3 regions of the Halomonas sp. 113 genome follow, and region 1 is predicted to be linked to each of the others. Evidence: predicted binding sites of a transcription regulator. Region 1 holds the regulator's gene; each other region holds the start of a gene.
The links. The regulator PhoB, encoded in region 1, activates phosphate uptake and scavenging genes when phosphate is short. The targets are predictions, from matches to a motif close to TGTCATANNNNTGTCANA.
Positions count from the first base shown of each region.

Region 1 (4,310 bases):
GTGATACGTTTAAACCAGCCGATTCGGCAAGTGCTGTGCGAGGTGCAAGGCCGGTTGCCATCAACACGAGATCAGCGCTGACAGCGTCGCCGTTATCCAGACGTAATACGATATCTTCGCCGCTTTCGGCCGCTATCGAATCAATCGAACGTGCAAGGTGAAGATGGATACCTGCTTCGCTAAAGGCATCGCCTAGGGCGTTCCCTAAGGGCGGTGGCAGCAAGCGAGGAAGTAGGGTTCCTTCTGGGGCAATGAGGCTGACACGATGGCCGCCAGCGTGGAGGTCGTTGGCAAATTCACAGCCGACCAGCCCCGCGCCAACAATCGCCATCCGTGCAGGGCCATGGCCTAGCGCCGTGTGAAAGCGGCGGTAGTCATCCAGGTCGTTAATGGTAAAGCAGCGTGGGGCTACGCTGGGCTCAACGCTGAAGGGCGCCCGTGGTGCAGCGCCAGTGGCCAGTACCAGTGTGTCGTAGCCGAGCACCATGCCGTCTTCAAGCAGAATTGTTTGGTTATCCACATCCAGTGCGGTTACCTGGGTGTGGATAACCATTTGGGCATTTAGCTCTTCGCCCAGGTCAGTAGCGCTGCGCTGGGCTAATTGTTCGGGCGCGAGGCCCTTGGCGAAGCCGGTGGAGAGCAACGGCTTGCTGTAATCATCGCCGCTGTCAGCGCTCACCAGCGTGATTGAGCGTTGGTCGCCCAATCGGCGCAACGCCCGGGCAAGGCCAACCCCTGCCATTCCAGTGCCAATAATCACTAGCGCAGCGTGAGAAGACGTTTTTTGTGTTTGGGTGGCGGGCATGCAGACACCAAAAAAGTTGCTAAATAAGATTGCGAAAAAAGAAGCGCTAAACCGAGTCGTTAAAAAAGTTGCTGAAACAAAAGCCTTTCAGTGCCCATGTTACACTAGCCAACCCGTTAATTGCCCTGGAGAACTCGGTGACGGCTGCTGCTTTTCGGCAAACTCCTCTATTTTCCCGCTGGCGCCCGATTGATGCGGCGCGCCCGGCGATGAGTGCTTCCTGGTGGCAGTGGGTTGCCTCCACCGACTCGTTAACCGCCCGCTTAATGGTCGCAGGTGGCGAGAAGCCGTTTCGAGTACGACTGCTGCGCCAGGGGGTTGGTTGGCCGCGCCAGGATGAGGCTCAGGCGCTGGGCATTGGTGCCAAGCGTTACGCCTGGCTGCGGGAAGTGGCGCTGTGCTTAGATGGAACGCCATGGGTGGTGGCGCGCTCGGTCGCCCCGCTCTCACAGGTAAAGGGCCAACGGCTAGAGTGCTTGGGCGAGCGCTCGCTAGGTAGTTGGCTATTTCGCCAGCCGGGTTTAGTGCGTGGGCCATTGGAAGTAACGACGCATTCCCCCCAGTTTGCTAGCGTCAACGGCATACAGGAAGGCTGTGCCTGGGGAAGGCGCTCTGTTTTTTATCACGGCTGTAAGCACGGCAGTCTGTCATTATTAGTGCAAGAGTATTTTTTGACGGCGATGGCGGATGATCTTGGCCTGCCTTCGCGCTAGGCTAGCGCCTGCATCTTATTCTTCGTGAGGTAAGCATGGATCGTTCACTGTTGCGGCCGAAGGGATGGGCTCGCGTGGCAGATTTTTTACAGCTGATGCGCTTGAATCGGCCGATAGGCACATGGCTTTTGATGTGGCCGACGCTGTGGGCATTATGGGTGGCTGCGGAAGGTGTACCAGGGCGAAATGTGCTGCTGATTTTTGTGGCCGGCGTTTATGTGATGCGCGCTGCGGGCTGCGTGGTCAATGACTATGCGGATCGCCACTTCGATGGGCATGTGAAACGCACAAAACAACGTCCGCTAGCGACGGGCCGTATCAGCGAAACCGAAGCTCAACTGCTGTTTATCGCCCTGGTGGCCGCTGCGTTTATTCTGGTATTACTGACCAACTGGTTTACGGTGCTGCTCTCGCTGGGCGGGGTGCTGCTGGCGATTATTTATCCGTTTATGAAGCGCTATACCCACTTTCCTCAGGTGGTGCTGGGCGCGGCTTTTTCCTGGGCAATTCCGATGGCTTTTGGCGCCGTGCTCGGCCACGTGCCGCTGGAAGCATGGCTGCTATTCTGCGCTAATGTGTGCTGGACAGTGGCCTACGATACCCAGTACGCCATGGTCGATCGCGACGACGATTTAAAAATTGGCATTAAATCGACGGCCGTGCTGTTTGGAAATGCGGATCGTTTGATTATCGGCTTACTCCAGCTAGCCACCCTGGGGTTGCTGGCTTGGGTAGGCTGGTGGGTTGGTTTAGGTGGTTTCTTCTGGTTAGGGCTAGCGGCAATGGCAGCGACTTTTCTGCATCAGCAGCGCTTAATTCGCGACCAGGAGCGGGATGCCTGCTTCCAGGCGTTTCTCAATAATCACTGGTCGGGACTGCTGATTTTTGCCGGTATCGCGCTAAGTTGGTGGCCTGCGGCTGGCTGATCGAGGCGATTGTCATGTAATTGTCATCAAGTCATGGTGTTATCGTCACTGACATGTCATTGATCTGTTTATCTTTGAACTGTTTTTCTTTGAACTAGTTTCTTTGAACACCGTGAGGCTCTGGTATGACCGCCAAGACCGTTCTGATTGTCGATGATGAGGCGTCGATTCGCGAGATGATCGCGGTAGCGCTGGAAATGGCTGACTATCGCGTGCTCGAAGCGGATAACGCCCAGGATGCCCATGCCATGGTGGTCGACCACCAACCCGATTTACTGCTGCTGGACTGGATGATGCCCGGCACTAGCGGTATTGAGCTGGCGAGACGCCTAAAGCGTGAAGAAACCACCGCTGAAATCCCGATTATTATGCTCACCGCGAAAGGCGAAGAGGATAATAAAATTCAAGGGCTTGAAGCCGGTGCCGATGACTATATCACCAAGCCCTTTTCACCCCGGGAATTGGTGGCACGGCTAAAAGCGGTGCTGCGCCGTGCGACGCCACGTGGCGTTGAAGACCCGATTGAGATTAACGGCCTGCTGCTTGATCCGGTGAGCCACCGGGTAAGTGCCCACGGCAAAGCGCTGGAAATGGGCCCCACCGAGTACCGTTTGCTGCAGTTTTTTATGACTCACCAAGAGCGCGCTTACACACGTAGCCAGCTGCTTGACCAAGTGTGGGGCGGCAATGTTTACGTTGAAGAGCGCACGGTCGATGTGCATATCCGCCGCTTGCGTAAAGCGCTGGGTGACGTGCATCAAAACCTGATCCAAACGGTTCGGGGTACCGGTTACCGTTTCTCTGCACGGGTGTAAATGTGCGTTTATGGAGTCGTGAGCTGTGGCGAATAGCGTGGCTGGCCACGCTGGGCACTTGCTTGGGCTGGCTGTTGGGCTCGGCTGGGCTGGGGCTCGCAGCAGGGCTTGCGGGATGCCTGTTTTACCACTTACGACAGTTACGCGAACTCTATTTGTGGCTCACCCTCCACCCTAACGATGAACCGCCTGCCGCTCGCGGGATGTGGGGCGAGCTATTCGATCGTTTATACCGCTATCAAAAAAGTCAGCGCATCACCCAAAGCCGTCTGCGGGCTACTTTGGCACGTATTCAAGAGTCGTCTGAAGCAATGCGTGATAGCGTGGTCATGCTTGATCGCCACGGTGATTTGGAGTGGTGGAACAGCGCCGCCACCGCCATGCTGGGGCTACAAACCGCCCATGATCGTGGTCAACACATTACCAACCTGCTGCGCGACCCAGGCTTTATCAGCTATTTTAATTCGCGTAACTACAGTGAGCCGTTAACGCTCACCTCACCGATTGATGAACGGCGAATCCTGCAGTATCAAATTACCCTCTACGGTGACGACGAACGCTTAGTGATGGCTCGCGATATCACCCGCTTGCATCGTCTTGAGCAGATGCGGCGCGACTTTGTCGCCAACGTTTCCCATGAGTTACGTACGCCGCTGACCGTTCTCTCCGGCTATTTGGAAACCTACAGTGATATCTCCGACCAGCTTCCGCCGCGCTTGGGACGTAGTATTCAGCAAATGCAGGAACAGACCCAGCGGATGCAGAATCTGGTCAACGATTTATTGCTGCTCTCGCGTTTGGAAATTGACCAGGGCGGCCAAGATCATCATCCACTGTCACTCGAGCCTTTACTGCAAAGCGTTTGTGATGATGCGCTGGCCCTATCGCATCAACGTCATACCATTACCGTCGCCCTTGAGAGCGATGCCCGACTGTTAGGCAGTGAACAGGAGATTCGCAGCGCCGTCTCTAACCTTGCCTTTAATGCGGTTCGCTACACGCCTGCTGGCAGCCAAATCACCCTGCGTTGGAAAGCTAGCGCTACTGGTGG
Region 1 covers NZ_LR881453.1:5,250,414-5,254,723, reverse strand. Annotated here, with positions in the region: gene YERSI8AC_RS24430 (NAD(P)/FAD-dependent oxidoreductase) at 1-805, opposite strand, end outside; gene YERSI8AC_RS24425 (chorismate--pyruvate lyase family protein) at 943-1,518, shown strand; gene ubiA (4-hydroxybenzoate octaprenyltransferase) at 1,554-2,444, shown strand; gene phoB (phosphate regulon transcriptional regulator PhoB) at 2,570-3,259, shown strand; gene phoR (phosphate regulon sensor histidine kinase PhoR) at 3,262-4,310, shown strand, end outside.

Region 2 (4,310 bases), 4.8 Mb from region 1:
TTCAGTTCGTGCTGCTGGGGTTGGATATTACCATCGCTTATATCGATGATTTAGGCGATGTGCAGGCGGGCTATACCGCCTTCGATGCGCTGCTTTACCTGCTAATGCGCACGCCTTGGCGATTCTATCAGTACGCCCCGGTAGCCGTATTAATTGGCGCGCTGATTGGCTTAGGCAGCATGGCTTCCAGCAATGAGCTTACCGTTATGCGCGCCGCTGGGCGTTCTCTGGCGCGCATTGTATGGGGGGTGATGAAACCCGTGCTGGTGGTCGTGGTCGTGGTGCTGTTAGTTGCCGAATACGTTAGCCCACGCACCGAGCAGTATGCCGAGGCGTGGCGGCTGGAAAAACTCCAGGGTGAAGGCGCTGTGTTGACCAGTCGCAGCGGCTGGCAGATAGAGGGTGACAGCGTCTACCGTTTTGGGGCAATTCGCGCGGATAACGTCGTGCTCGATTTAACCCGCTATCGCTTTGATGACCGCCAACTGGTCGAAGCCACTTACGCTCAGCGCGCACACTGGGAAAACGATGCCTGGCGTTTGGAAAACGTCGCCACCACGCGTATTTTTGACGATCACACTGAGTCTGAGCAGACGGCAAGCATGGGCTGGGACACCTCTTTCACCCCCACCCAGCTAGAGAGGCTGCTGCGCGATATTGAGAGTCAGGCGCCCAGCGAGCTTTGGGCCTATGCCCAGTTCCTTGAAGAGCAGAACCTGCAGAATGATCAGGCACTGCTCTATTTTTGGCAGAAGATGCTGATGCCGCTCACCATGGGGTCGCTGGTGCTGATTGCCGCCTCCTTTGTATTTGGCCCGCTGCGCACCGTGGCCGCTGGTACTCGGGTGTTTTATGGCGTTGTCACTGGGCTGAGCTTTAAGTACGTTCAGGATCTACTGGCGCCCGCCTCGACGATATTTGGCTTTTCACCCGTCTGGGCCGTACTGGTGCCGACTCTGGCCTGCGCCGGGGTCGGGATCTATTTTCTACGTCGCAATGGTTAATGGCCGCAATAGTTAGCCATCACAGCCTCGTATCGTCCAGAAACAGCCAGCAACCACGAAGAGAACTATGCAAACACGACGCTTTACTCAGTTGGACAGCGTATGGCCAGCCGGCCTTGGCCGACGACTGGGCGCCATGCTGTATGACGGCTTTTTGGTCACCGCGATTTGGATTGCGGTGACCGTCGTGCATATGCTGTTTTTCCGTTATGTGCTTGGTCAGCAGCCCGAAGAGATTGGCACGACGGCCAGCGATATTTGGAGCCTGCGCCTCATGCTGGTGTTTTTTGTCACGCTGTTTTTTGTTTTTTCCTGGTCACGCGGAGGTATGACCTTGGGTATGCAGGCGTGGCGGCTGCGGGTGCAGGCAGCAGATGGCTATTCGCTGAACTTGAAGCAGTGCCTGATTCGCTGTGCGGTGGCGTGGCTCTCGCTACTGGCATTTGGTTTGGGCTACTTATGGGTGCTGTTCGATAAACAGCGGCGTAGCTGGCCGGATATTGCTTCCAACACGCAAACGGTGGTTTTGCCGAAAAAATAATTGCAGCTGGCATGGGGCAAAAAGTGCTTTTACGCCAGTACGTTATTTTGCGGCTCTTGCTTATTAAGACGAATGGATAGCAAAAAGCAGTCATTTCTACTTGATAAGATGTATGCGAATCATTTACATTCATCTCATGATTTTTATGAGGTGTCGCCATGTACGTTTGCGTGTGCAAGGGAGTAACCGATCATCAGATTCGCCAGCACGTTAGCGATGGAGCGCGCAGCTGGCGAGAAGTACGCGAGGCAACCGGCTGCGCAACGCAGTGCGGTAAGTGCGCGTGCTACGCTAAATCAATTACCCGCGATGCCGTTCAGGAAGCACGTCAAGAAGCCGATATGGGCCTTGCCTACGCCGTGTGACGCGAATCACTATTGTTAGGGTTATCTTTAGCAAATAACTGATTTGCTTGAACTTTTAATCATCTTATCTATACTCTCAGAAACGCTGGGGGTATAGCTATTTGCGCCTATACTCTTCTCCAAACGTAACTGCTTGATCGTATTGTCTAAACTAGATTAAACATCAGCATTACAGTAGAAAAGGTGACGTCATGAAAGGTGATACGAAAGTTATTGAGCATCTCAATAAGGCGCTCGGCAACGAACTGGTTGCGATCAATCAGTACTTTTTGCACGCCAAGATGTACAAAGACTGGGGCCTAAAAGCACTCGCCAAGTGGGAATACGATGAGTCCATCGAAGAGATGCAGCACGCTGACAAGATCATCGAGCGTATCCTATTCCTGGAAGGCATTCCCAACCTGCAAGACCTGGGCAAGCTGCACATTGGCGAAAACGTCAAAGAAATGCTCGAAAGCGATCTAAAAATTGAGCACGATGGCCGCAACGACTACATCGAAGCCATCACCTATTGTGAAAGCGTTAAAGATTACGTTACCCGCGACATGCTCCGCGATCTGCTCGCCGACGAAGAAGACCATATCGATCACATCGAAACGGAACTTGGTTTGATCGACAAGGTGGGTATTCAGAATTACATGCAACGCCAAATGCAGATGGCAGGCGACGAGTAAAACGCTATCGCGCGTATGTCGCGTATGTATAGAAGTAAGCTAGCAACCAAAACTAGCTAAAAAGCAGCCAGTCAGGGCTAATTGACTGGCTGCTTTCGTTCTAAGGTCTCCTTTAACCTATCGATTTTCCTGCTTCCCTTTTCCCCTATGCGTTCCTTCACTACTTACCCATCTTCGCGGCAACCTGGATTTCGCGCTGAGGTGTGCCGATAGCCAACGGCGCTAACTTAGCCAGTGAGTGTCATAAGCCTGACATCGTTATGATGTTGGATGGTTAATCGGACATAGCAAGTTTAATAACTTAATCAGTCGTTTCTTAAGCTTAGGCAAGGGATTAACTCCATCATGATACTCAAACGCAGACCAACCCTGTTGGCGCTGGCTGTTGTGCTGGCCGCCACGCAAGCGGCAGGCGCGGCAGATAAACATTTCAACCGCATCGCCAGCTTTGCGGTTCCCGATAATATGGCTGAGGGCGAGGATCGTACACGCGAGACCGCGCCTGAAATCATTGCTGCCTCCGGTGATGGCATGACGCTGGTGTATACCGATAGCCCGCTGGGCGTGATCGGGCGCATCGATATCAGTGACCCGGCTAATCCGCAACCGCTGGGTAATATCGTTATGGACGGCGAGCCTACGGCCGTATCGGTGCTCGGCAATATGGCCTATGTCGGAGTGAATACATCGGTTTCCTACAGCGAGCCTTCCGGTGAGCTGCGCACGGTCGATTTAGCCAGTGGCGAGATACTCGCCTCCTGCCCGCTGGACGGACAGCCCGATAGTGTAGCTTCCGCTGCGGCCCCCGATGGGCGCTTTGTCGCTGTCGCCATTGAGAACGAACGCGACGAAGAGGCGGGCGATGGACGTGTACCGCAGATGCCCGGCGGTTCCGTGGCTCTGGTGAAGATCAATGCGGAAGGGCTGGTTAACTGTGACAGCCTGCTCTACGCCGACGTAACCGGGCTCGCTGAGATCTCCCCCGAGGATCCCGAGCCGGAGTTTGTCGATATCAATACCCTGGGTGAGACCGTCGTCACCGTGCAGGAGAACAACCACCTGGTGGTGCTCGACTACGCCGGAAAGGTGGTGGCGGATTTCAGTGCCGGGACTGTCGACCTGGACGGCATTGACGCCAGCGATGACGGTGCGCTGATTTTCAACGAGCAGCAAGCCGAGCGCCTGCGTGAGCCGGACGCTTTGCAGTGGATCGACAACGACCACTTCGCTATTGCCAACGAAGGCGATATGGATGGCGGCGCGCGCGGCTGGACGATCTTCAACAAGCGTGGCGAGGTGGTATACGAGTCAGGTACTTCATTCGAGCGCGCGGTGATTGAAGCGGGTCACTACCCCGATAAGCGTTCGGATGCCAAAGGCAGCGAGCCGGAGGGGATGGAGTTTGCGGTGTTCGAAGGTACGCCCTATGTCTTCCTGCTTTCCGAGCGCGGCTCGCTGGTGGGCGTTTATGACGTTAGCAACCTGGCCGAACCGCAGCTCACCCAGCTACTGCCCTCGGGCCTGTCTCCCGAAGGCGCCGTGGCGATTCCCAGCCGTGGCCTGTTAGCCACCGCCAATGAAGGGGATCTGGGCGAAGACGGCGGCCCCCGCGCCCATGTCATGATTTATCAATACCAGGATGCGCCAGCGGTCTATCCCACCCTGACCTCGGCGGGCGCTGATGAACTGATCGGCTGGGGCGCACTTTCCGGTTTGGTCGCCGCTG
Region 2 covers NZ_LR881453.1:499,864-504,173, forward strand. Annotated here, with positions in the region: gene lptG (LPS export ABC transporter permease LptG) at 1-1,004, shown strand, start outside; gene YERSI8AC_RS02560 (RDD family protein) at 1,072-1,545, shown strand; gene YERSI8AC_RS02565 ((2Fe-2S)-binding protein) at 1,704-1,910, shown strand; gene bfr (bacterioferritin) at 2,102-2,584, shown strand; gene YERSI8AC_RS02575 (esterase-like activity of phytase family protein) at 2,930-4,310, shown strand, end outside.
Region 2: YERSI8AC_RS02575 (esterase-like activity of phytase family protein) is a predicted target of PhoB. The motif match lies at 2,824-2,841, and genes of this name have one in related genera.

Region 3 (4,310 bases), 4.5 Mb from region 1:
CTCACCCAACAGGGCGTCATGGTTGCGCCAGGAGAGCAAGTGCGTGCGCGCCACGCCTTCCCGTGCGGCGGTGCAGGCGGCCTGTAAGTGGCGGGCTAGCTCGCTGCCTGGCACTGCGGCGCTTAAACGCGGCTCGGCCTCCGCTGGCGAAAGCTGGCGCAGCAGCGCGCCCTGCTCATCTTCCAAGCCTTCGGATTCCCCCAGCAAGATCAGCTTATCGGCTTTCAGCGCCACGGCGGCGTGTTGAGCGACTTCAGAGGCGTCTAAATCAAAAACTTCACCGGTACTGGAGAACCCTAGCGGCGGCAGCAGCACCAGCGAGCCTTTTTCCAGCAGGCCTTCAATGGCGCTGGCACGCACCCGACGCACTTCGCCGCTGTGGTCGAAATCCACCCCTTCGCGCACGCCTAATGGCTTGGCGGTCACTAGGTTGCCGGAGATCACGCTCAGTTCCACACCGTGCAGCGGCGTGCTGGGCAGGCCAAGGGAGAGCCGTGCTTCAAGCCATAGCCGCTGGTGGGCAGCTACCTGCTCAACGTGAGCCATCACCGCGCGATCCGCGACCCAGCGGCCATCGATGCGCGTGGGCTCTACGCCAGCGGCAGTCAACGCTTCATGCACCTGGGGGCGAATGCCGAACACGACAACCAAACGCACGCCCAGGGTATGCAGCAGCGCCAAATCCTGAATCAGTTGCTCCCCTCGGCCAGACGCCATGGCTTCGCCTTCAATTAAGATGACAAAGGTTCGCCCCCGGTGGGCATTGATGTAGGGGGAAGCGTTACGAAACCAATCAACAAAAGGGAAGCGCGTATCCAAGGGCCGCTCTCCGGCAGCAGGTGAAAGAAACAATCTCAAAAACAATTTCAAAAACAATCTCCAGTTACTTTACCAGAGCACGAAAAACAGCGGCACCTTCAAATGCAAATCTGCTCGATCTAATGCAGATAAACATGAAGATGCCGCTGTGATCTTATCGCTCAGATGCTTCTAAAGCCTTTCGAGCCTTGGCGTACTACGTTTACAAGTGCTGTTTATTATTCGTTAGCCGAACATACCCTTGAACATAAAGAAGAACAGAATCGCCAGGCCAGCGCCTGCTGGTAGCGTGATCAGCCATGACATGGCAATCGTGCCGATGACCCGCAGGTTCAATGCCGCCATGCCGCGTGCCAGCCCCACCCCAAGAATCGCGCCGACCAGGGTGTGGGTGGTGGAAATCGGCAGGCCAGTGCCCGAGGCCAGCACCACCGTCGTGGCTGCCGCCAGGGTAGCGGCAAAGCCACGGCTGGGGGTCAGTTCCGTAATCCCGGTACCCACGGTAGCGATGACCTTATGGCCGTAGGTGACCAAGCCCACTACGATACCAGCTCCACCCAATACGAGTACCCACCAGGGCACCAGTGCGGAACCACCAATTTCACCGCCGGTTTGCACCACGCTGATGACTGCCGCCAGTGGGCCAACCGCATTCGCCACATCGTTGGAGCCGTGGGCAAAGGCCATGGCGCAGGCGGTGAAGATCATCAGCACGCCGAACACACGCTCAACATTGGCATAGCCGAAGTGGTCGTTGGTATTGTGCTCGAACTTGATACGCCGCTGCATGATCAGGCCAATACCCATGATCACCAGGCCCAGCAGGATCGACAACAACAGGCTCTGATTGAAGGTTAGATCCAACCCCACATGAGATAACCCTTTGGTCAGCGTGACCATCGAAACGATGAAGCCCACCAGAAACACATAACCGGGTACGTAGCGTTTGGCGGCCGTGAACGGGTTGGCGTCCTCGAAAATCAGGTGGTGTACCGATTTAAACAGCACGAAACCGATGGTACCTGCCAACAAGGGGGAGACCACCCAACTGGCGGCAATCTTGCCTACCGCACCCCAGTCCACCGTGGCAGGGCCTAGCCCTGCAACCGCAAAGCCTACGATCGCGCCGACAATCGAGTGCGTCGTGGAAACCGGCCAGCCTTTCATGGAGGCCACCAGCAGCCATGTCCCCGCCGCCAGCAGGGCTGCCAGCATGCCGTAGACCAGCAATTGTGGGTCGTCCTGTAGCAGTTCGGGGTCGATAATACCTTTACGGATCGTATTGGTAACTTCGCCACCGGCTAGCCAGGCACCCAGGAATTCAAAAATGACCGCAATCAGGATAGCCTGTTTGATGGTGATCGCTTTCGACCCCACCGAGGTTCCCATGGCATTGGCCACGTCGTTGGCGCCAACGCCCCAGGCCATGAAAAAGCCAAACAAACAGGCCAGGATGATAAAGATTTCACCGTGCTGGGCAATAATCAGCATGAAAGTCCCCTTAGCGGGCAGTCAGGATCTGCAGACGGCTACCCACGCGCTCGGCGCGGTCGGATAGTTCGCCAACCCATTCAATGATCTTGTAGAGAAAGATCACGTCCACTGGTGGTAGCTGGCTCTCAAGCTTGAACAGCTGGCGGCGAATGGTGATCTGTTGGTCGTCGGCTTGGTGTTCGAGAGTGTGCAGCTCACGGATCATCTTCTGCATCACATCCGAGACATTTTTGCCAAAGCCGGACTCGAGCAGATCCTTGAGCTCTTCTAGCGCTTGACGCGCTTGCGCCACGCAGGCAACGCTGGTTCGAATGTAGTCGCGCATCGGCGCGGCCAGCTCATCCGGCACGCGCATTTTACGCCCCAGCATAATGCCGGTAATGTCACGCACCTTGTTGGCGATCTTGTCCTGCACGCTGATCAGATCAAGCAGATCGGAGCGCGACACCGGAAGAAACATGGTGTTGGGCAGGTTCAACCGTAGTTCTGTTTTCAGCGTATCGGCGTCATGCTCTAGGCGGGTGACGTTTTCGCGCAGCTCAGCCGCTTTGTCCCAGTCATCAACCAGGGTTGCTTCAAAAAACGGCAACAGCTGATCGGCACACTCATTCGTCTTGACGATATGGGCCAATAACGGCTGGAATGGCGAGCGGCCAAACATCGAAGAAAAAGGATTGGAGGTAACCATAATGCCTTTTAGCCTGTTTTCGGGGAGCCTGGAAATGGCGGCGCCAGTATAAAGAGTGCGCCTGCCGCCGTCATGAAAAGTTCACAAATGTAATCAAATATTCATTTAAATGTCACGATAACGAGGTGGCTAGCGTCATGAAAAGCCCAAACCCCATGGAAGTGGAACTTAAACTGGCCCTTGCCCCGACAGGGCCTGCGGCGCTGACTCAACACCCGTATCTCGCTTCACACGCCGTGCGTAAACAAACGTTGACCAATACCTACTTTGATACCCCTCAGGGTGATCTGGCGAAAGCACATATTGCGCTGCGACTTCGCCAGGTAGACGGCCAGGTGCTGCAAACGGTGAAAACCGCTGGCCAAGGTGGTGGCGGGCTTTCCCAGCGCGAAGAGTGGGAGTGGCAAGTGGCTGGTCCGCAGTTGGATCTCGCTTCAATTGCCAAACTCCCCCCTTTTCAAGGCGAACTTAGCGGTGTGCTAGATGCCCTCGCTCCCCAACTCAGCACCGATTTCACACGGCGTAGCTGGCAGCTAAAAGAGGGCGGACAAGGTCAGGAGAGTCATGTCGAGCTGGTATTGGATGAAGGCGAAATTATTAGCGGTGACTACCGCACGCCGATTCGCGAAGCAGAGCTCGAATTAAAAGGCGGCGAGCCTGAAGCTCTGTGGGCGCTGGCATTGACCCTTGCTGAACAGGTACCCCTGCGACCCTCGGACAGTAGCAAGGCGGCCCGTGGCAATGCGCTTAGTAGCCAACACTGGCCGCTCCCCGAAGCGCACTCCCCGGCAGAGTGGCTGCACCGTGCCACGCTGGCGCTGGACGCCTACCACGACAGCCAACAAGCCAGCTTTTTAAACGATGCCCAGCAGGCGCTGGCCACTCTCGCCGAACATCCCGAACTGGATGCCACCGCACGCGCTTATGCCCAGGCGCTGCCTGGCGCGCTCGATGCGGACGGCCAGCCCAATGCAGCCTACGGTAAAGCGGCGTTAGCGCTCGCCCATCGCTTGGCGTACCAAACCGCGCTACGCTAGGTCCTAGCGCACTTTTCAGGACGGCATTGAGGTCCACTTCAGGATGATGCAATGAATTTAAACTTAACCCCCGGCGCGGAAGGCCTACGCACCCGCCTGTTTCATATCATATTTGAGTCTGACACGCCGGGAGCAAAAGCTTTTGATATCGCCTTGATTGTGGCGATTCTACTCAGCGTTGCGGTCATTATGCTGGGCAGTATCGAGACTTATGCCGAGCGGTACGGTGAGCTATTCTTCTATCTTGAGTGGGTCTTCACGCTATTGTTCAG
Region 3 covers NZ_LR881453.1:745,149-749,458, reverse strand. Annotated here, with positions in the region: gene argA (amino-acid N-acetyltransferase) at 1-819, opposite strand, end outside; gene YERSI8AC_RS03670 (inorganic phosphate transporter) at 1,045-2,310, opposite strand; gene YERSI8AC_RS03665 (TIGR00153 family protein) at 2,321-3,001, opposite strand; gene YERSI8AC_RS03660 (CYTH domain-containing protein) at 3,139-4,038, shown strand; gene YERSI8AC_RS03655 (ion transporter) at 4,090-4,310, shown strand, end outside.
Region 3: YERSI8AC_RS03660 (CYTH domain-containing protein) is a predicted target of PhoB. The motif match lies at 3,101-3,118, and genes of this name have one in related genera.